DNA from 2 places in the Streptomyces griseus subsp. griseus genome. Region 2 is predicted to be linked to the other one. Evidence: riboswitches for the same ligand, from Rfam matches in the RefSeq annotation. Region 2 holds a riboswitch; the other holds the start of a gene.
The links. Region 2 has a riboswitch for S-adenosylmethionine ahead of D6270_RS07810 (aminotransferase class V-fold PLP-dependent enzyme). Riboswitches for the same ligand answer to the same signal wherever they lie in the genome.

Region 1 (11,352 bases), 2.5 Mb from region 2:
CGTTGAGGCCGTGACCGATCGGCAGGTTGCGGACCTTCTCGACGACGACGCCACCCTCGAGACCACCGTTGACGGCGATCTGCTTGAGCGGGGCCTCCAGCGCGAGCTTCACGGCGTTGGCGCCGGTCGCCTCGTCACCCGTGAGGTCCAGCTTGTCGAAGACGGCCGAGGCCTGGAGCAGAGCCACGCCACCACCGGCGACGATGCCCTCCTCGACGGCGGCCTTGGCGTTGCGCACCGCGTCCTCGATGCGGTGCTTGCGCTCCTTGAGCTCCACCTCGGTGGCGGCGCCGGCCTTGATGACGGCCACGCCGCCGGCCAGCTTCGCGAGGCGCTCCTGGAGCTTCTCGCGGTCGTAGTCCGAGTCGGAGTTCTCGATCTCGGCGCGGATCTGCTTGACGCGACCCTGCACCTGCTCGCTGTCACCGGCACCGTCGACGATCGTGGTCTCGTCCTTGGTGATGACGACCTTGCGGGCACGGCCGAGCAGGTCCAGGCCGGCGTTCTCCAGCTTGAGACCGACCTCCTCGGAGATCACGGTGCCACCGGTGAGGATGGCGATGTCCGCGAGCATGGCCTTGCGGCGGTCGCCGAAGCCCGGGGCCTTGACGGCGACGGACTTGAACGTGCCCTTGATCTTGTTGACGACCAGGGTGGAGAGCGCCTCGCCCTCGACGTCCTCGGCGATGATCAGCAGCGGCTTGCCCGACTGCATGACCTTCTCCAGCAGCGGGATCAGGTCCTTGACGCTGGCGATCTTCGAGTTGACGATCAGGATGTACGGGTCGTCGAGGGACGCCTCCATACGCTCCATGTCGGTCGCGAAGTAGGCCGAGATGTAGCCCTTGTCGAAGCGCATACCCTCGGTGAGCTCAAGCTCCAGACCGAAGGTCTGGGACTCCTCGACGGTGATGACGCCTTCCTTGCCGACCTTGTCCATCGCCTCGGCGATCTTGGCACCGATCTCGGTGTCGGCGGCGGAGATGGAGGCGGTCGAAGCGATCTGCTCCTTGGTCTCCACGTCCTTGGCCTGCTCCAGCAGAGCGGCGGAGACGGCCTCGACGGCCTTCTCGATGCCCCGCTTGAGGGCCATCGGGTTGGCGCCTGCGGCGACGTTGCGCAGACCCTCGCGGACGAGAGCCTGGGCGAGAACGGTGGCGGTGGTCGTACCGTCGCCGGCGACGTCGTCCGTCTTCTTGGCGACCTCCTTGACCAGCTCCGCACCGATCTTCTCGTACGGGTCCTCGAGCTCGATCTCCTTGGCGATGGAAACACCATCGTTGGTGATCGTGGGCGCGCCCCACTTCTTCTCGAGGACGACGTTACGGCCCTTGGGGCCGAGGGTGACCTTGACGGCGTCGGCGAGCTGGTTCATCCCGCGCTCGAGACCGCGCCGTGCCTCCTCGTCGAACGCGATGATCTTGGCCATGTGAAGTGGTCCTCCCGGACAGGGGTGGATTCTCCGGACCGAGAGGCGCCCGCGACGGACGGCCTGCGTGCGTGGTGGTTCCTTGCCCCACCGCGCCTGCGGGCCTCACCGGCCCGGTCCAAGTTTCTGTCACTCTCACCTGGAGAGTGCTAATGCCAATGATTAGCACTCGACCCCCGAGAGTGCAAGCGCCTCAGGCCAGGGCCCGCCATCCGGTCCCGGCACGCGCGTAGGGCCCGATCCCCTGATCCGGGGTCGGGCCCTACGTGCGTGAGTAGTGGTGCCGGACGGCCGCGCCGGACTCAGCCGACAGCGAGCTTGACCATGTCGGCCTGGGGCCCCTTCTGGCCCTGCGAGATCTCGAATTCAACTCGCTGACCCTCTTCGAGGGTGCGGTACCCGTCCATCTGGATCGCGCTGTAGTGGACGAAAACATCCGCACCACCGTCGACCGCGATGAAGCCGTACCCCTTCTCCGCGTTGAACCACTTGACGGTGCCCTGAGCCATGCCTAACTCCCCTATAACTGGCCCTTGCACGGGACCGCACTTCGCGGCCCCGGGTCGGAACTCACCCTCCGACAGGAGAGGGTGCGCGGCGCCGCAGCGCGTCGACCGCGGCCGAATGTATCCGCCCAACTGCCCTCTGCAACAGGTCAATCGGACGAGAATTCTGGGCACGGGCGAACGCCCGAATATGCGGGATTGCTGAGATTTACGGGCAAGTCGGGCCAGGCAAAGGCCACTTATGCCTCAAGGGGTTCACGTACTTTGGCTGCTTCTTATCGGGGCCGGGCGCATTCTCATATGCGGGCGGCACACGCGGCGAGGGGGCCTTCCCCAACTCTACCGCGCTCAACCATGCAGAATTGCCCCCTCCGCTCTGTGTCGCGGAGGGGGCAACTGCTGTTCAGCTGAGAGTCGTCGGATCAGCAGCCGCCGGCCACGGCCGGGATGATCGAGATGCCGGCGCCGTCGGGCGTGGCGGCGTCGAGGCCGCCCTCGAAGCGCACGTCGTCGTCGTTGACGTACACGTTCACGAAGCGGCGCAGCTTGCCCTGGTCGTCCAGGACGCGGGCGGCGATGCCCGGGTGGTCCTTCTCCAGGGAGTCGATGACCTCGGAGAGCTTCGCGCCCTCCGCCGTGACCTCGGCCTGGCCGCCCGTGTACGTGCGGAGGATGGTGGGGATGCGGACCTTGACGCTCATGGTGGGTGCCCTTCTTGCTTCGGTCTCGGTGCGGTGGGTCGTCAGGCGGAGGCGAGGCCCGCGGCGCGGAACGCGTCCAGGCTCGGCTTGATGGTGGCCGTGGCCTGCGAGGTCGCGGAGACCGCGTCGAGGGTCTTGAGCCCGTCACCGGTGTTCAGGACGACGGTGGTGAGCGCCGGGTCGATCACACCGGCCTCGATCAGCTTCTTGGTCACGCCGAGCGTCACACCGCCCGCCGTCTCGCCGAAGATGCCCTCGGTGCGCGCCAGCAGCTTGATCGCGTCGACGACCTGCTCGTCGTTCACGTCCTCCACCGCGCCGCCTGTACGACGGGCGATGTCGAGGACGTACGGGCCGTCCGCCGGGTTGCCGATGGCCAGGGACTTGGCGATGGTGTTCGGCTTCTGGGGCCGTACGACGTCGTGCCCGGCCTTGAAGGCGGCGGAGACCGGGGAGCAGCCCTCGGCCTGGGCACCGAAGATCTTGTACGGCCTGTCCTCGACCAGGCCGAGCTTGATCAGCTCCTGGAACCCCTTGTCGATCTTCGTCAGCTGGGAGCCGGACGCGATCGGGATGACGATCTGGTCCGGCAGCTTCCAGCCGAGCTGCTCGCAGATCTCGTACGCCAGGGTCTTGGAGCCCTCGCCGTAGTACGGGCGCAGGTTGACGTTGACGAAGCCCCAGCCCTCGCCGAGCGGGTCGCCGATGAGCTCGGAGCAGAAGCGGTTGACGTCGTCGTAGTTGCCCTCGATGCCGACCAGCTCACCGCCGTACACCGCGGCCATGACGACCTTGCCCTGCTCCAGGTCGTGCGGGATGAAGACGCACGAGCGCAGTCCGGCGCGGGCGGCGGCGGCGCCGACGGCACCGGCCAGGTTGCCCGTGGAGGAGCAGGAGAGGGTGGTGAAGCCGAAGGCGCGGGCGGCCTCGACGGCGATCGCGACGACGCGGTCCTTGAAGGAGTGCGTCGGGTTGCCGGAGTCGTCCTTGACGTACAGCCCGCCGGTGACGCCCAGCTCACGGGCGAGGTTGTCGGCCTTGACCAGCTTGGTGAAACCGGGGTTGATATTGGGCTTCTCCGCGACATCGGCGGGGACCGGCAGCAGCGGGGCGTAGCGCCAGATGTTGTTCGGGCCGGCCTCGATGCGCTTCTTCAGCTCCTCGGCGGAACCGGTCGGCAGGTCGTACGCCACTTCCAGTGGCCCGAAACAGGACGCACAGGCGAAAAGGGGGCCGAGCTCGAAACGCTCGCCGCACTCGCGGCAGGAAAGCGCCGCGGCGGGACCGAGGTCCACGGAAGCGGTGGTGGCATTACCTGCAATGGTCTGAACAGCCATGATGGCGGAGGCCCTTTCTCCTCATCTTCCTCGCGGCGCATTTCGCCACAAGACGGAATTGGCACCTTCCCCACCGTGACCTCGCGGTCGGTAGGAGGGTTGCCGGGACTTCAACGGGCCGTTCCCTCAGTCCCTCTGGATGAGCTCTGTGGCACTGGATCTTCGATCCAGGCGTTTGTGTGCGGACGGACCCCGACATGCGACGGTCATCCGCGTTGTTCAAGACTGTAACCGAAGGACCGGACTGTTGAGATAGTCGTCCGAACGGCGAGATGGATCACATACCGCTCACACGCAAGGAGTGCCGACCGTGCTCGAAGAGGTGGAACGCTGGCTGACCAGGCGTTCCTGGTCGTCCGCCGACCGCCCGCTGAACCGGCTCACCGACGCCCGGGCCGCCGACCCGCACCGTACGTCGGTGAGCGTGGTGCTGCCCGCGCTGAACGAGGAGGCCACGGTCGGCGCGATCGTGGGGACCATCCGGCGGGAGCTGATGGAGAGGGTCCGGCTGGTCGACGAGCTGGTGGTGATCGACTCCGGTTCCACCGACGCCACCGCGGCCGTCGCGCGGGCGGCGGGCGCCCGGGTGGTGCACCGGGACGCGATCCTGCCCCGGATCCCGGCGCTGCCCGGCAAGGGCGAGGTGCTCTGGCGGTCGCTCCTGGTGACCAGCGGTGAGATCGTCTGCTTCGTCGACGCGGACCTGAGGGACTTCTCGGCGGACTTCGTCTCGGGGACGGTCGGGCCGCTGCTCACCGATCCCACCGTGCAGTTCGTCAAGGCGATGTACGACCGTCCTCTCGGCGACAGCGCAGGTCAGGGAGGCCGCGTCACCGAACTGGTGGCACGTCCCCTGCTCAATCTGCACTGGCCGCAGCTGGCGGGTTTCGTGCAGCCGCTGGGCGGGGAGTACGCGGTGCGGCGCTCGCTGCTGGAGCGGCTGCCGTTCCCGGTCGGTTACGGAGTGGAGCTGGGGCTGCTCGTGGACGCGCTGCACACCGTGGGGCTGGACACGCTGGGCCAGGTGGATGTCGGGGTGCGGCGCCACCGCCACCAGGACGGGCAGGCGCTGGGCCGGATGGCGGCGGCGATCTACCGCACGGCGCAGCTGCGGCTCTCCCGGGGGCATCTGGTGCGCCCGGCGCTGACGCAGTTCGAGCGGGGCGCGGAGGGGTTCGTGCCGCGCACGCATGCGGTGGACACGGAGGAGCGGCCGCCGATGCGGGAGATCGCGGAGTACGCGGAGCGGTGGGCGGCGTGAGGCGTGCGGGGCGCCGGCGGCCCTGAGGTGCGCGCGGGCGTGAGGCTCTGAGGCGTTTGGCGGCTTCCCTTACGGGCTAGGTTCCGCTACATGGTCACCGAGCACGCACCCTCCTCCACCACCCAGGTCCTCGTCGCGTCCAACCGCGGCCCGATCACGTACACGCTCGGCGAGGACGGGACTCTCGACGCCAAGCGCGGCGGCGGCGGGCTCGTCTCCGGGCTGAGCGCCGTCGACGACAAGCTCTGGGTCTGCGCGGCCCTCGGCGACGGCGACCGCGAGGCGGTACGGCGCGGAGTCGGTGAGCCGGGCGTACGGATGCTCGACATCGACGCCGAGGTCCACGCCGACGCGTACAACGGCATCGCCAACTCGGTGCTGTGGTTCGTCCACCACCTGCTGTACCAGACGCCCGTGGAGCCGGTCTTCGACGTGGAGTTCCGGCGTCAGTGGGCCGCGTACGAGACGTACAACCGGGCCTTCGCCCAGGCGCTGGCCGAGGAGGCGGAGCCGGGGGCCTCGGTCCTGGTGCAGGACTACCACCTGGCCCTGGTCCCCGGGATGCTCCGCGAGCTGCGCCCGGACCTGAGGATCGGCCACTTCTCGCACACCCCGTGGGCGCCGGTGGACTACTTCCGGCTGCTGCCCGACGACATCGGTGAGCAGCTGCTGCGCGGCATCCTGGGCGCGGACCGGGCCGCGTTCCTGACCCGGCGGTGGGCGGACGCGTTCATCGGCTGCTGTACGGAGATCCTCGGCGGGACGGGCCGGACCAGGATCGGGGTGCACGGGCTGGGGGCGGACGCGGACTTCCTGCGGCGGCGGTCGCGGGAGGCGGACGTCGACGAGCGCATGGAGGCGCTGCGGGAGCAGGTGGGCGAGGACCGGAGGACCATCGTGCGGGTGGACCGTACGGAACTGTCCAAGAACATCGTGCGCGGCCTGCACGCCTACCGGACCCTGCTGGAGACCCACCCCGAGTGGCGCGAGCGCGTGGTCCACGTCGCCTTCGCCTACCCCTCCCGCCAGGACCTCTCGGTCTACCGGGACTACACGGCGGCGGTGCAGACCCTGGCCGCGGAGATCAACGGGGCCTACGGCACGGAGAGTTGGACGCCCGTCGTCCTCCACGTGAAGGACGACTTCGCCCGCTCGCTCGCCGCGTACCGGCTGGCGGATGTGGCCCTGGTCAACCCGATCCGGGACGGTATGAACCTGGTCGCCAAGGAGGTCCCCGTCGTCTCCGACCACGGCTGCGCGCTGGTGCTGTCACGGGAGGCCGGGGCGTACGAGGAGCTGGGCGAGGACGCGATCGTGGTGAACCCGTACGACGTGGTGGGCACGGCGGAGGCGCTGCACGAGGCCCTGTCGATGAGCGCCGAGGAGCGGACCGGGCGCACGAAGCGGCTGGCGGAGGCGGCGACTGCGCTCCCGCCGCAGCAGTGGTTCCTGGACCAGCTGGAGGCGCTGCGGCAGGAGTGAGGAGCGCCTACAGCTGATCGGCCAGGGCCGCGAGGAAGTCCACCACGGCGGCCGGGCCGGGCACCAGCAGATCGGCTCGTTCGGCCAGTTCGGGCACCTCGGCGCTGCCGCTGCACACCAGCAGGCCGGGGATGCCGTCCGGGCCGTCGCCGCGCAGCTTCTCCACCGCGGCGAAGGCGGCGAGGTCCCCGAGGTCGTCGCCCGCGTACAGGACGGACTCGGCGTCGACCTCGGCGACGTGGGTGGCCAGGGCGACGCCCTTGTCCATGCCCGGCGGGCGCAACTCCAGGACCTGGCGGCCCGGTTCCAGGATCAGCCCGTGGAGCGCGGCCAGTTCGCCGAGGGGGCCGCGCAGGGTCTCGAAGGCCGCCTGCGGGTCCTCGGCGCGGCGGGTGTGAACGGCGACGGCCTGCCCCTTCTCCTCGATCCAGGTGCCGTGCCAGGAGTCGAACTCGTGCAGTACGCCGGGGAGTTCGGCCCGCGCGGCGGCGACGCCGGGGTGCGGGGCGGGGGCGTTCACGGTGCCGGTGGCAGCGTCCCAGCGCTCCGCGCCGTAGTGGCCGAGGACCACGAGGTGGTCGAGGCCGGGGACGCCCGCGAAGCCGCCGTACCGGACGGCGACGTCTGCGGGGCGGCCGGTGATCACGGCGATGGAGGCGACCTTCGGCGCGAGTGCGGCGAGCGCCTCGACGGCGCCGGGGTGGGCGCGGGCGCGCTCGGGGTCCGGGACGATGTCGGCGAGCGTGCCGTCGAAGTCGAGGGCGATGACCGCGCGCTCGGGCCGGGCGAGGATGGCGTCCAGGCCCTCGCGGCCGGCCGGGGTGGTCGGGGTCGGGATCGGCGGCTGTGCGGAGTGGCTGCCCATGGGTCGAGCGTAGCCGGGTGCGGCCGAGCACGGGACCTGGCCCACCCGGGGCTCCGCCCCGCACCCCGCTCCTCAAGCGCCGGAGGGGCTGGAACTGCGGGCCTCGGCCGGTCACGCACGGCCGCAGAGGGCACCCGGTCTCAGCCCCTCCGGCGATGGAGGAGCGGGGGTCCGGGCGCGGCGCCCCCGGGAAGGCTCAGCGGCGGTCCCGCCGCTGAGCCCGCAGCCGGCGCAAGCGGTTCACCGTCACCGGATCCTCCCGCAGCGCCCGCTCATCCTCGATCAGCGCGTTGAGAAGCTGGAAGTAGCGGACCGGAGAGATGCCCAGCTCCTCCCGGATCGCCCGCTCCTTCGCCCCCGGCCCCGCCCATGACCTCCGCTCCAGCGCGAGCAGCGCACGGTCACGGTCGGACAGCCCCGGAGGGGAAGGCGCGGGCTCGGCGTCGGAAGCGGTCATACAACCAACCTAACCGCGCCCGCCTACTCCGCGCTCTCCGCCTTCGTCGCCTCGGCCGCTATCGCCCCGAGCACCCGCTCCGGGCTCCCGCCGGGCGCGACCGCCTCGCCGATGTTCGTCTTGATCGCCTCGCTCACCGTCGCCCAGGACGTCTTGCCGAAGGGAGGCAGCTGGGAGTTGGGCAGCGCCGCCAGGAACTCGCGCAGCTTCGCGTGCTTGGCGTCGGTCTCCATCTCGGCGGACGCGCTGCCGGTCACCGGCAGCAGGTCGTACTCGTCGGCGAAGGCGAGCACGTTCTCGTCGGAGTAGGCGTAGTCGAAGAACTTGCCGATCGCCTGGCGGTTGCCGTTCTGCTTGAAGCCCATCATCCAGTCGGCGACGCCCATGGAGCCCTTGGTCGGCCCCTCGGCGCCCGGCAGCGGCACCATGCCGACCTTGACGCCCTTGGCCTCGGCCTCCTCCATCAGCGTGGGGTGGCCGTTGAGCATGCCGACCTCGCCCTTGGTGAACGCCTCGAAGGCCTTCGCGCGGTCCAGCTCGCCCGGGGCGACGGGACCGGTGAGGCCCTTGCCGACGAGGTTGTCCCGCAGCCAGCTGAACGTGGCGACGTTCTGGGCCGAGTCGATGTCGTAGAGGCCGACGTCGTCGACGTAGCCGCCGCTGTTGCTGAGCAGCCACATCAGGGTCTCGGCCTGGGCCTCCTCCTGGCCGAGCGGCAGGGCGAAGGGGTACTTGACGCCCTTGGCCTTGAGCGCGGCGGCCCCGCTCTGGATGTCGTCCCAGGTCTTGGGGGCCTTCAGACCCGCCTGGTCGAAGAGCTTCTCGTTGTAGAAGAGCAGCCGGGTGCTGGCGACGAACGGGAGCCCGTAGAGCGTGCCGTCGACCTTGCCCGCGTCCGTGAGGGAGGGCAGGAAGTTGGCCTGGGTACGGATGGAGACCATCTGGTCGACGCTGTAGAGCTTGTCGGCCTTGGCGAAGTCGGCGTAGGCGCCGATCTGGGCGATGTCGGGGGCCTTGCCCTCCTTGACCATCTCGGCGACCTTGCGGTCGACGTCCTTCCAGGAGAGGACGTTGACATCGATCTTGATGCCGGGGTTCTGCTTCTCGAAGCCCGCCGCCACACCGCTCCAGTACTTCTCGGAGCTGTTGGCCGAACTGGTGCCGTAGTCGGCGGCGACGAGCTTGAGGGTGACGTCGCCCGTGCCGCTGTCACCGCCGCACCCCGACAACGTTGCCGTCATACCCAGCGCGGCCACCACCGCGGTCAGAACCGTAAAGCGCCGCTGCACAGCCTCGCCCATCCTCGTTGATCCTCTGGCTCACGGGCGGTGGCGCGACGTCGCCGTACGGACCTCTCGTCGATCGGCCACGGCGCCGCCACCCGTCCTGCCACCGTCCGGATGAACTGCGATTTTCCCCCACGGTGGAGGGGAGGTCTACACCACCGGCGTATCGCTTCGGCAACGTATGCGGACCCCGGCGGCCACAACTGGCCTACGCGCTCTGGCAGTCGGGGCCCCGAACGCGTATCTTGGTCCAGACCATTGATCGGGCATACCGCTGACCCAGGTGCCCATTTCATGGCTTTCCGGCAGGAAACCGTCACCCTTCACTCGTTCATCATTTTGTATGGGTGCGCAACAAACCACGCTAGTGGACTAGACCTTTTAGGGGTCGGCGGGCGAAACTGTCTCCCGTGAGACATGTCATCGCCCTCGATGTGGGCGGCACCGGAATGAAGGCCGCGCTGGTCGGGACCGACGGCACGCTGCTCCATGAGGCGCGGCGGGCCACCGGCCGGAAGCGCGGCGCCGACGCGGTCGTCGAGACGATCCTCGCGTTCGCCGCGGACCTGCGCGCCTACGGCGAGGAGCACTTCGGCGAGGCCGCCGTCGCGGCGGGCGTCGCCGTGCCCGGCATCGTCGACGCCGAGAAGGGGATCGCGGTCTACGCCGCCAACCTCGGCTGGCGCGACGTACCGCTGCGCGCCCTGCTCGGCGAACGCCTCGGCGGTATCCCGGTCGCCCTGGGCCACGACGTACGCACCGGCGGGCTCGCCGAGGGCCGCATCGGGGCGGGACGGGACGCCGACCGGTTCCTGTTCGTGCCGCTGGGCACCGGGATCGCCGGGGCCATCGGGATCGCGGGCGAGATCGAGGCGGGCGCGCACGGGTACGCGGGCGAGATCGGCCACATCGTGGTCCGCCCCGACGGTCCCGACTGCGGCTGCGGCCAGCGCGGCTGCCTGGAGACGCTCGCCTCCGCCGCCGCGGTGAGCCGGGCCTGGGCCGCCGCCTCCGGGGACCCCGAGGCGGATGCCGCCGACTGCGCCAAGGCCGTCGAGTCGGGCGACCCGGCGGCCGTCGCGGTCTGGCGGGACGCGGTCGACGCGCTGGCCGCCGGGCTCGTCACCGCGCTCACCCTGCTGGACCCGCGCACGCTCATCATCGGTGGCGGTCTCGCCGAGGCCGGGGAAACCTTGTTCACACCACTGCGTGCGGCCGTCGAGGAACGCGTCACGTTCCAGAAGCTGCCCCACATCGTCCCGGCGGCCCTCGGGGACACCGCCGGATGCCTGGGCGCGGGGCTGCTCGCCTGGGATCTACTCTCCACGGAGGTTTCCGCCTGATGGCCGGACGCGCAGCAGACAGCACGGTCCTCGCGGGCGCCCGGGTGGTCCTGCCCACCGGGACCGTGGAGGACGGCCGGGTAGCCGTCGAGTCCGCCCGGATCTCGGACTCCGCCCCGAGGACGCCCGGGTCATCGACCTGCCCGGCCACTGGGTGGTCCCCGGCTTCGTGGACATGCACAACCACGGCGGCGGCGGGGCCTCCTTCACCTCCGGCACCGTGGACGAGGTCCTCCACGGCATCCGTACGCACCGCGAGCACGGCACCACCACCCTGGTCGCCTCCACGGTCACCGGCGAGATGGACTTCCTCGCCCGCCGCGCCGGCATCCTCTCCGAGCTGGTCGAACAGGGCGACCTGGCCGGGATCCACTTCGAGGGCCCGTTCATCTCGCCGTGCCGCAAGGGCGCCCACAGCGAGCAGCTGCTGCGCTACCCGGACCCGGCCGAGGTCCGCAAGCTGGTCGACGCCGCGCGCGGTGCCGCCCGGATGGTGACCCTGGCCACCGAGCTGCCCGGCGGACTCGACTCCGTACGGCTGCTCGCCGGCCTCGGGGTCATCGCCGCGATCGGCCACACCGACGCGACGTACGAGCAGACCGTCGAGGCGATCGACGCGGGCGCCACCGTCGCCACGCACCTGTTCAACGCGATGCCCCCGCTGGCCCACCGCGAGCCCGGTCCG
Region 2 (11,352 bases):
CTTCGGCTCGCTCATCGCGGTGGCCGGCTTCCTCACGCCGCAGGGCGCCGCCGACTTCGGCTGGTTCGCCTACGCGCCGCTGAACGACGCGGTCCGCTCGCCGGGCATCGGCGCCGACATGTGGATCATGGGTCTGGCCTTCTCCGGCTTCGGCACGATCCTCGGCTCGGTCAACTTCATCACCACGATCATCTGCATGCGCGCCCCCGGCATGACGATGTTCCGCATGCCGATCTTCACCTGGAACGTCCTGCTGACCGGTGTCCTGGTCCTGCTGGCCTTCCCCGTTCTCGCCGCCGCGCTCTTCGCGCTGGAGGCGGATCGGAAATTCGGTGCGCATATCTTCGACTCCGCCAACGGCGGCGCGTTGCTCTGGCAACACCTCTTCTGGTTCTTCGGACACCCAGAGGTGTACATCATCGCCCTGCCGTTCTTCGGAATCATTTCCGAGGTCATCCCGGTATTCAGCCGCAAGCCGATGTTCGGCTACATCGGTCTGATCGCCGCGACGATCGCCATCGCCGGTCTCTCGGTGACGGTGTGGGCGCACCACATGTATGTGACGGGCGGCGTGCTGTTGCCGTTCTTCTCCTTCATGACGTTCCTGATCGCGGTACCGACCGGGGTGAAGTTCTTCAACTGGATCGGCACGATGTGGAAGGGGTCGTTGTCCTTCGAGACACCGATGCTCTGGGCCGTCGGCTTCCTGATCACCTTCACCTTCGGTGGTCTGACCGGCGTCATCCTGGCCTCGCCCCCGATGGACTTCCACGTCTCCGACTCGTACTTCGTCGTCGCGCACTTCCACTACGTCATCTTCGGCACCGTGGTCTTCGCGATGTTCTCCGGATTCCACTTCTGGTGGCCGAAGTTCACCGGCAAGATGCTGGACGAGCGGCTCGGGAAGATCACCTTCTGGACGCTGTTCGTCGGCTTCCACGGGACCTTCCTGGTGCAGCACTGGCTCGGTGCCGAGGGAATGCCGCGTCGCTACGCGGACTACCTCGCCGCCGACGGCTTCACCGCGCTGAACACGATCTCCACGATCGCGTCCTTCGTGCTCGGCCTGTCGATGCTGCCGTTCTTCTACAACGTCTGGAAGACCGCCAAGTACGGCAAGAAGGTCGAGGTCGACGACCCCTGGGGCTACGGCCGCTCGCTGGAGTGGGCGACCTCCTGCCCGCCCCCGCGGCACAACTTCCTCACCCTGCCGCGGATCCGTTCCGAATCCCCGGCGTTCGACCTGCACCACCCGGAGATCGCGGCGCTCGAACAGCTTGAGCACCACTCCGAGTCGGACAAGGCCCTCGTCGGCGGCAAGGAGGCAGGCAAGTGAAGATCCAGGGACACCTGTTCCTCTGGCTGAGCGCCTTCATCCTCATCATGGCCGGCGTGTACGGCTGGTGGTCGAAGGAGCCGGTCGGCACCACCGCCCTCTTCCTGGCCTTCGGGCTCTCGGTCATGATCGGCTTCTACCTGGCCTTCACGGCCAACCGGGTGGACGCCATGGCCCAGGACGACAAGGAGGCGGACGTCGCCGACGAGGCGGGCGAGCTGGGGTTCTTCTCCCCGCACAGCTGGCAGCCGCTCTCCCTGGCCGTCGGTGGCGCCTTCGCCTTCCTGGGCGTCGTCTTCGGCTGGTGGCTGATGTACTTCTCGGCTCCGCTGCTCCTGATCGGCCTCTTCGGCTGGGTCTTCGAGTACTACCGGGGCGAGAACCGCACCCAGTGACACCCCCCGGAGGGTGACACCGCACTACCCCACGAGGGGCCCGCGTCGCACGAAGCGACACGGGCCCCTCGCTCGTTCGGAGTCATTGAACGCGCTGGATCGGATGAATCTTCTTAGCGTGGCTTCATGAACCACACGCCGCGCATCCGCACCGTAGTGAGCTGCACTCTGCTGGTCGTGACCCTTGGCGCGGGTGCGACCGCCTGTGGCGAGCCCGACGGAAACCCGCTGTCGACGAAGCCGTACGACGCCGGGGACCAGGTCTCCTTCAACGGTCCCTCCAAGAACGAGAAGGCCGACCCCGACAAGCCGCTGGAAGTCACCGTCAAGGGTGACGACGGCCGCATCACCGATGTCAGCGCCGTGGACACGGGCGGCCGCCACCTGGCGGGCGAGCTCTCCGCCGACGGCCGCAGGTGGCGCTCCACGGCTCCGATGGCGGCCGGCACCGGATACACCGTCAGGGTCTCCACCGAGAACGAGGACGGCGCTCCCGGCGCCCGTACGCTCACCTTCGAGACCACCTCGCCCAAGAAGCTGCTGAAGGTCGCCTTCGGCCCGGAGACGGGCACCTACGGCGTCGGACAGCCCATCACGGCGGAACTCAGCGCTCCGGTCACCGACAAGGCCGCACGCGCCACCGTGGAGCGCGCCCTGAAGGTCCGCTCCACCCCGGCCGCCACCGGCTCCTGGTACTGGGTCGACGACAAGAAGCTCCACTACCGGCCCCAGGAGTTCTGGCCCGCCAACGCCACCATCGAGGTCCGCTCCAACCTGACGGGCATCAAGGTGACCAACGCCCTCTACGGTGCCGAGGCCAAGCCCCTGAAGATCACCACGGGCGACCGGGTGGAGGCACTCACCGACGCCTCCACGCACACCATGACGATCCTGCGCAACGGAGAAGTGATCAACACCATTCCGGTCACCACCGGCAAGCCGGGCTTCTCCACCCGTAACGGGATCAAGGTGGTCCTCGCCAAGGAGCAGTTCGTCCGGATGCGCGGGGAGAGCATCGGCATCGCGGCCGGCTCGTCGGAGTCGTACGACCTGCCCGTCTACTGGGCCACCCGGGTGACCTGGAGCGGTGAGTACGTCCACGCCGCGCCCTGGTCCGTCGGCTCCCAGGGCAGCGCCAACGTCAGCCACGGCTGCACCGGGATGTCCACCGGCAACGCCGAGTGGTTCTTCGACACCGTGCGCCAGGGCGACATCGTCAAGGTCGTCGGCAGTGAGGGGGAGACCATGACCCCGTTCGACAACGGGTTCGGCGACTGGAACCTCTCCTGGGCGAAGTGGCAGAAGGGCAGCGCCCTCAACGAAGGCGTCCCGGACAGCCCGCAGACGCTCCAGGCCGCCCGCCTGCGGCCGCATGTCTGACCGGACACAGCAGGAGCGCCCCGCAGTGCGGGGCGCTCCTCACGGGCTCACAGGGCCCTCTCAGGCCTCCACGGCCAGCCGGGCGCGCAGCAGGGCCGCCAGTGCGTCGGCGAACTCCACCGGGTCCACCGGCAGCGTCACAGCGGCCTCCGCCCGGCTCCAGGTGGCCAGCCAGGCGTCCTGCGGGCGGCCGATCAGCAGGAGGACCGGGGGGCAGTGGAAGATCTCGTCCTTGATCTGGCGGCAGACGCCCATGCCGCCGATGGGAGCCGTCTCGCCGTCCAGGACGCAGACGTCGACGCCGCCGCCGTCCAGCGCGGACAGCACGGCCGGAAGCGTCGCGCACTCCAGGAACTTCACCGGTGGAACGTCGGCGGCAGGCCTGCGACCGGCTGCCAGCTTCACCTGCTCGCGGATGTTGGCGTCGTCGCTGTAGACCAGGACCGTGGCGGTCGCCTGCATTGTTCCTCCGTGACATCTGTGTCTTCGGGGCTCTCGGGGCATGAACCGATGCGCGGATCGTACTCCGGTCGACCGGCCGTCAGCACCGGTAAGGGCACCGATTCGATGGGCCGTTCGGGCAGGACACACGGGACTGACACACCGAACGGCACCCCCCGGAGTGAGGGCGGGATAAGCGACCGACATAATGTCGGTCGTGGCGACAGCAACGACAGTAGAAACCGGGCACGCGCACCCGTCGGTCAATCGGCCGAACCTCACCAGCGTCGGAACCATCATCTGGTTGGCGTCCGAGCTGATGTTCTTCGCGGCCCTCTTCGCGATGTACTTCACCCTTCGATCGGTGATGGGACCCGATTACTGGAAGGAGATGGCCGGGCATCTGAACTTCCCGTTCTCGGCCACGAACACCACGATCCTGGTGCTTTCCTCGCTCACCTGCCAGCTCGGCGTCTTCGCCGCCGAGCGGGGCGACGTGAAGAAGCTCCGTACCTGGTTCATCGTGACGTTCGTGATGGGTTCGATCTTCATCGGCGGCCAGGTCCTGGAGTACACCGAGCTGGTCAAGGACGCGGGGCTCTCCCTCTCGTCCGACCCGTACGGCTCGGTGTTCTACCTGACCACCGGCTTCCACGGTCTGCACGTGACAGGCGGTCTCATCGCCTTCCTGCTGGTCCTCGGCAGGACGTACGCGGCCAAGAGGTTCACCCATGACCAGGCCACCGCGGCCATCGTCGTGTCCTACTACTGGCACTTCGTGGACGTGGTGTGGATCGGTCTGTTCGCAACGATCTACATGATCAAGTAACCGGGGCTCGCACCCGCCCACCATCGACGCAGAAGATCCTGACACCGGGGTAATCCGTGAAAAAGCTCTCCGCACGACGACGCCATCCGCTGGCGGCGGTCGTCGTACTACTCCTCGCGCTGGCGGCCACCGGGGGGCTGTACGCCGCGTTCGCGCCTGCGGGCAAGGCGCAGGCCGATGAAACCGCCCAGTCCCTCGCCATCGACGAGGGCAAGAAGCTCTACACCGTAGGCTGCGCCAGCTGCCACGGAACCGGCGGTCAGGGCACCACCGACGGGCCGTCCCTCGTGGGCGTGGGCTCCGCCGCCGTCGACTTCCAGGTCGGTACGGGCCGTATGCCCGCGCAGCAGCCGGGCGCCCAGGTACCGAAGAAGAAGGTCATCTACAGCCAGGCGGAGATCGACCAGCTCGCGGCGTACGTCGCGTCGCTCGGCGCCGGTCCCATCACGCCGACCGACAAGCAGGTCGACCCGGCCGGTGCGGACGTCGCCAAGGGTGGCGAACTGTTCCGCAACAACTGCGCCCAGTGCCACAACTTCACCGGTCAGGGCGGCGCCCTCACCAAGGGCAAGTACGCCCCCAGCCTCGAAGGCGTGAGCCCGAAGCACATCTACGAGGCCATGCAGACCGGCCCGCAGAGCATGCCCTCCTTCCCGGACACGACGATGCCGGAGCAGGAGAAGAAGGACATCATCGCGTACATCAAGTCCGTGAACGGTGACGAGACGGCGAGCCCCGGTGGCCTCTCCCTCGGCGGTCTGGGCCCGGTCAGCGAAGGCCTCTTCGCCTGGATCTTCGGGCTCGGCGCCCTCGTCGCAACCGCCGTCTGGGTCGCGGCCCACACCGCTAAGGCCAAGAAGTCATGAGTAGCCAACAGATTCCAGAAGACAACCTGCCCGTAGTGCAGGAGACCGCGCACGGCGCGGTGGAGCGTACGGACGACCCGTTCGCGGACCCGGGGCTGCCGGCCCACAAGCCGCGCATCCAGGACCTCGACGAACGCGCAGCGAACCGCTCCGAGCGGACCGTCGCGTTCCTGTTCGTCCTCTCGATGCTGTCGACGGTGGGCTTCATCGCCTCCTACGTCATCTTCCCGGTGGACAGGATCGTCTACATCTGGCCCTTCGGCCATGTGAGCGCGCTCAACTTCTCCCTGGGGCTGACGCTCGGCTTCGCGCTCTTCTTCATCGGAGCGGGCGCCGTCCACTGGGCGCGCACCCTGATGTCCGACGTCGAGGTTCCGGCCGAACGGCACCCGATCGAGGCGCCGGCCGAGGTCAAGGCGCAGGTCCTCGCCGACTTCAAGGCCGGTGCCGAGGAGTCCGCGATCGGCCGTCGCAAGCTGATCCGCACCACCATGTTCGGCGCGCTGGCCCTGGTGCCGCTCTCCGGTGTGGTGCTGCTGCGCGACCTCGGTCCGCTCCCGGAGAAGAAGCTCCGGACCACGATGTGGGCCAAGGGCAAGCTGCTCGTCAACATGAACACGATGCAGCCGCTGCGCCCCGAGCACGTCGCCGTGGGCTCGCTGACCTTCGCCATGCCCGAGGGCCTGGAGGAGGACGCGCACGACTTCCAGTCGCAGATCGCCAAGGCCGCCCTGATGATCGTCCGCATCGAGCCGGACGACATCAAGGACAAGCGCCAGCGCGACTGGGCCCACGAGGGCATCGTCGCCTTCTCCAAGATCTGCACCCACGTCGGCTGCCCGATCAGCCTGTACGAGCAGCAGACACACCACGTGCTCTGCCCGTGCCACCAGTCCACCTTCGACCTCTCCGACGGCGCCCGCGTCATCTTCGGTCCGGCCGGCCACCCGCTTCCGCAGCTGCGGATCGGTGTGAACAGCGAGGGCAACCTCGAGGCGCTCGGTGACTTCGACGAGCCCGTCGGCCCTTCCTTCTGGGAGCGCGGATGAGTACTGCGACAACCAACCCGCCCGCCGACCAGGCGGGACAGCGCAAGGCACCCGCGGGCGAGCGGGTCGCCGACTGGGCGGACGGCCGGCTGGGCATCTACGGCCTGGCCAAGGCCAACATGCGCAAGATCTTCCCGGACCACTGGTCCTTCATGCTCGGTGAGGTCGCGCTCTACAGCTTCATCATCATCATCCTCACGGGTGTGTATCTGACGCTGTTCTTCCAGCCGAGCATGAACGAGGTCGTCTACCACGGCCCGTACGAGCCCATGCAGGGCATCCGCATGTCGGAGGCGTACGCCTCCACGCTGAAGATCAGCTTCGAGGTCCGCGGCGGTCTGCTCGTCCGGCAGATCCACCACTGGGCCGCGCTGATCTTCCTGGCCGCCATGTTCGTGCACATGATGCGCGTCTTCTTCACGGGCGCCTTCCGCAAGCCGCGCGAGGTCAACTGGCTCTTCGGCTTCCTGCTGTTCGTGCTGGGCATGTTCACCGGCTTCACCGGCTACTCCCTCCCGGACGACCTGCTCTCCGGTACGGGTGTCCGCTTCACCCAGGGCGCGATCCTGTCCGTGCCGATCGTCGGTACGTACATCTCGATGTTCCTGTTCGGCGGCGAGTTCCCCGGCCACGACTTCGTGGCCCGGTTCTACTCGATCCACATCCTGCTGCTGCCGGGCATCATGCTCGGGCTGCTGGTGGCCCACCTGATCCTGGTCTTCTACCACAAGCACACGCAGTTCGCGGGTCCCGGCAAGACGAACAAGAACGTCGTCGGCATGCCGCTGCTGCCGGTCTACATGGCGAAGGCCGGAGGCTTCTTCTTCCTGGTCTTCGGTGTCATCGCCATCATCTCGGCGATCGCCACGATCAACCCGATCTGGGCGCTCGGCCCGTACCGCCCGGACCAGGTGTCCACCGGCGCCCAGCCCGACTGGTACATGGGCTTCGCCGAGGGTCTGGTCCGTGTCATGCCGGGCTGGGAGATCAGCTACTGGGGCCACACGCTCAACCTGGGCGTGTTCATCCCGCTGGTCCTCTTCGGACTGGTGCTCTCGCTGCCCGCGGTGTACCCGTTCCTGGAGTCCTGGATCACCGGGGACAAGCGCGAGCACCACATCCTGGACCGCCCGCGCAACGCCCCGACGCGTACGGCGCTCGGCGTCGCCTGGATCACGGCGTACTTCATCGGCCTCGTCGGCGGTGGCAACGACCTGTGGGCCACGCACTTCCATCTGTCGCTGAACGCCATCTCGTGGTTCGTCCGGATCTTCTTCTTCGCCGGACCGGTCATCGCGTTCATCGTCACGAAGCGGATCTGCCTGGGCCTCCAGCGCCGCGACCGGGACAAGGTGCTGCACGGTCGTGAGACCGGCATCATCAAGCGCCTGCCGCACGGTGAGTTCGTCGAGGTCCACGAGCCGCTCTCGCCGGGGCAGCTGCACACGCTCACGGCACACGAGCAGTACAAGCCCGTCGAGCTCGGCCCCGAGGTCGACGAGAACGGTGTCAAGCGCAAGATCTCCCCGGCCCAGAAGCTGCGCGCCAAGCTCAGCAAGGGCTACTACGGCGAGAACAACCAGATCGCCAAGCCCACCGCGGAGGAGTACAAGGAGATCACCGAGGGCCACGGCCACCACTGATCACCTGACCTGATCGCCACCGTGAGAGCCCCGTCCATTCGATGGACGGGGCTCTTCGCGGTCCCGGCGGCTGGATAGGGTGGTGCCGGACTCTTTACCGGCTGTGGACCCCCTGGAGCGGACCATGAACGTTGTGACCCCGAGCGGCGGCGACAGCGTGGCGGACCGTTCCTGGCCCGGCCTGCTGAACCCCCTGCTGCGCGGCGAGAACCTCTCCTCCGAGGAGACGGCCTGGGCGATGGACCGCATCATGAGCGGCGAGGCCACCGACGCGCAGATCGCCGGCTTCGCGGTCGCGCTGCGGGCCAAGGGCGAGACCGTCGAGGAGGTCACCGGTCTGGTGCGCGCGATGTACGCGCACGCCAACACCATCCAGGTGCCCGGCCGCACGGTCGACATCGTCGGCACCGGCGGCGACCTCGCCAAGACGGTCAACATCTCCACCATGTCCGCGATCGTCATCGCCGGGACCGGCGCGAAGGTCGTCAAGCACGGCAACCGGGCCGCCTCGTCCGCCAGCGGCTCCTCCGACGTACTGGAGAAGCTCGGCGTCAACCTGGAGCTGACCCCGCAGCGGGTGGTGGAGGTCGCCGAGGCGGCGGGCATCACCTTCTGCTTCGCCGTCAAGTTCCACCCCGCCCTGCGGTACGCGGCCAAGGCCCGCCGGGAGCTCGGTGCGCAGACCACGTTCAACATCCTGGGCCCCCTCACCAACCCGGCCCAGGTGCGCTCCCAGGCCATCGGGGTGGCCGACGCCCGGATGGCGCCCATCGTCGCGGGCGTGCTGGCGGAGCGGGGCAACTCGGCTCTCGTCTTCCGCGGCGACGACGGCCTCGACGAGCTGACCACCACCGCCACCTCGCGGGTCTGGGTGGTCCGCGACGGCACGGTCCGCGAGGAGCCCTTCGACCCGCGCGACGTCGGCCTCCCGCTGGTCCCCGTCGAGGCGCTGCGCGGCGCCGACGCCTCGTACAACGCCGATGTGGCCCGCCGCCTGCTGGACGGCGAGGGCGGGGCGGTACGGGAGGCGGTGGTGCTCAACTCGGCGGCGGCGCTGGTCGCCCTCGACCCGGGGCCCGGCACGCTGACCGAGCAGATCGCGGCGAAGATCGCGGTGGCGGCCGAGGCCATCGACTCCGGGGCCGCCAAGCGGGCGCTGGAGCGGTGGGTGGCGGCCAGCAACGCCTGAAATCGGCCAAGGGCGCGGTCCGGATGCCGGACCGCGCCCTTGCGCGTGTGCATACATATGGCAAGATGCTGCGCAGGTCATGAGTGACAGCGACTACGGCCCCGGCCCGCTGTCCGGCAACCCTCCGTCCGTGGCGGGGTGCCCCGGGTGAAGACCAGGCCGTAGGCAGCGAGGTCTGCGGCAAGCGCGGGCCCCTCGGCGTCCAGTGGACGCCAGCCCCCGGGGTCCTGGTCCCTAGGGAGCCTCTTGTGAGCAAGCGAATGCGTTAGGGCTCGTCCCAGGGCTCTTCATGTCCTGGGCTGAACGCCCTTCTTCCGCAGACCCTTCTTTCTTCCCTCTCCTGCGCTGCCGCGTACCCGCCGGCGCCGGATTTCGCCTGCCTCTTACGGGAGTTCGCCATGTCTGTCTCCACCGCTGCCATCGACCCGTCGGTCTGTGCCCCGCTGCCCGTTCTGGGGCAGGATGTCACTGTTCCGCTCGTCACCGGCGGTGAAGTCACCTACGCCGCACTCGACTACGCCGCCAGCGCCCCGGCCCTCCAGCGGGTCTGGGACGACGTCGCCGCGTACGCCCCGTACTACGGCAGCGTCCACCGCGGGGCCGGCTACCTCTCGCAGCTCTCCACCGACCTCTTCGAGAACAGCCGCCGCACGGTCGCGGAGTTCCTCGGCTGCCGCGCCGACGACCAGGTCGTCTTCACCCGCTCCACCACCGACTCCCTCAACCTGCTGGCCGCCGCGATCCCCGCGAACTGCCAGGTCTTCGTCTACGAGACCGAGCACCACGCCTCCCTGCTGCCCTGGCGCGACGCCCAGGTCACCTACCTCAACGCGCCCCGCACGCCGGGCCAGGCGGTGGAGTTCCTGGAGCGCGCGCTCGCCGACCGCGACCCGTACGGCCCCGCCCTGGTCTGCGTCACCGGTGCCTCCAACGTGACCGGTGAGCTGTGGCCGGTGAAGGAGCTGGCCGCCGCCGCCCACGCGCACGGTGCCCGGATCGTCCTCGACGCCGCCCAGCTCGCCCCGCACCACGCCGTGGACATCGCCGGACTGGATGTCGACTGGGTCGCGTTCTCCGGCCACAAGCTCTACGCGCCCTTCGGCTCCGGGGTCCTCGCCGGCCGCGCCGACTGGCTCCAGGCGGCCGAGCCGTACCTCGCCGGCGGCGGCGCCTCCCGCAAGGTCGCCCGGCGCGCCGACGGCGGCGTGGACGTCGACTGGCACACCACGGCCGCCCGCCACGAGGCCGGTTCGCCCAACGTCATCGGGGTCTACTCCATCGCCTCCGCCTGCAAGGCCCTCACCGAGGCGGGCTTCGACTCGCTGGTCGCCCGGGAGCAGGAGCTGGTGACCCGGGTACGCGAAGGGCTCGCCGAGGTACCCGAGGTCCAGGTGCTCTCGCTCTTCGGCGACGACGCGCCCCGGGTCGGCGTCATCTCCTTCGTGGTGCGCGGCTGGAACAGCTCGCACTTCGCCGCCGCCCTCTCGGCGGAGTACGGCATCGGCGTCCGCGACGGCCTCTTCTGCGCCCACCCGCTGGTCCGCACCCTCCTCGGCAGCGACCCGCAGGACCCGGGCGAGTGCGGTGCCCCCGAGGCCGAGCCGGGCGAGCGGTCCCTCAACGCCATCCGGGTCAGCTTCGGCGCCGGTACGCCGGACGAGCACATCGAGCGGTTCCTGCGCGCGGTCTCCGAGCTGGTCAGCGAGGGTGCCCGGTGGAAGTACCGCACCGAGGACGGCCGTTGCGTCCCGGACCGGGGCGAGGCCGCGCGTACGGCCTGAAACACCTCGGCCGGGGACGGGCGCGCTGCCCGTCCCCGGCCGACGTGCGTAGGGTCCTAGGCGTCCAGGCCGATGGCGAACGCCGCTTCCAGGTCGTGCTGGGAGTACGTACGGAACGCCACATGGGTGTCGGTGCCCTCGACGCCCGGGATCTTGCTGATCCGGCCGGGGATGACATCGGCGAGGTCGTCGTGGCGGGCCACCCGGACCATGGCGATCAGGTCGTAGGTGCCGGTGACGGAGAAGACCTCGCTGACACTGTCCAGCGCGGCGATGGCCTCGGCGATCTCCGGAATCCGGTCCACGCTGGTCTTGATGAGCACGATCGCGGTGATCACGGCTGGCTGTCTCCCTCGGTGGCCGTGGCTGGAACCTTCACTCTAGTCCGTCCCCGACAGCGTCCCCAGGCGTACAGGAACCCGGCCGCGAACCCCGCCACGTGC

Region 1: linked by a shared signal. The riboswitch ahead of thrC (threonine synthase) and the one ahead of D6270_RS07810 (aminotransferase class V-fold PLP-dependent enzyme) in region 2 are both predicted to bind S-adenosylmethionine.

The regions. Positions count from the first base shown of each region.
Region 1 is NZ_CP032543.1:4,196,727-4,208,078, reverse strand. It holds gene groL (chaperonin GroEL) at 1-1,429, opposite strand, end outside; gene D6270_RS18925 (cold-shock protein) at 1,732-1,938, opposite strand; gene D6270_RS18920 (MoaD/ThiS family protein) at 2,358-2,636, opposite strand; gene thrC (threonine synthase) at 2,678-3,973, opposite strand; SAM riboswitch class I at 3,992-4,119, opposite strand; gene D6270_RS18910 (glucosyl-3-phosphoglycerate synthase) at 4,284-5,234, shown strand; gene D6270_RS18905 (alpha,alpha-trehalose-phosphate synthase (UDP-forming)) at 5,325-6,716, shown strand; gene otsB (trehalose-phosphatase) at 6,724-7,581, opposite strand; gene D6270_RS18895 (DUF3263 domain-containing protein) at 7,778-8,038, opposite strand; gene D6270_RS18890 (ABC transporter substrate-binding protein) at 8,062-9,339, opposite strand; gene D6270_RS18885 (ROK family protein) at 9,735-10,667, shown strand; partial or broken gene nagA (N-acetylglucosamine-6-phosphate deacetylase) at 10,667-11,352, shown strand, end outside.
Region 2 is NZ_CP032543.1:1,684,352-1,695,703, reverse strand. It holds gene ctaD (aa3-type cytochrome oxidase subunit I) at 1-1,336, shown strand, start outside; gene D6270_RS07850 (cytochrome c oxidase subunit 4) at 1,333-1,731, shown strand; gene D6270_RS07845 (L,D-transpeptidase) at 1,858-3,111, shown strand; gene D6270_RS07840 (DNA-binding transcriptional response regulator) at 3,172-3,573, opposite strand; gene D6270_RS07835 (aa3-type cytochrome oxidase subunit III) at 3,761-4,381, shown strand; gene D6270_RS07830 (cytochrome bc1 complex diheme cytochrome c subunit) at 4,438-5,247, shown strand; gene D6270_RS07825 (cytochrome bc1 complex Rieske iron-sulfur subunit) at 5,244-6,296, shown strand; gene D6270_RS07820 (cytochrome bc1 complex cytochrome b subunit) at 6,293-7,939, shown strand; gene trpD (anthranilate phosphoribosyltransferase) at 8,064-9,128, shown strand; SAM riboswitch class IV at 9,204-9,321, shown strand; gene D6270_RS07810 (aminotransferase class V-fold PLP-dependent enzyme) at 9,527-10,909, shown strand; gene D6270_RS07805 (Lrp/AsnC family transcriptional regulator) at 10,966-11,247, opposite strand; gene D6270_RS07800 (rhomboid family intramembrane serine protease) at 11,244-11,352, opposite strand, start outside.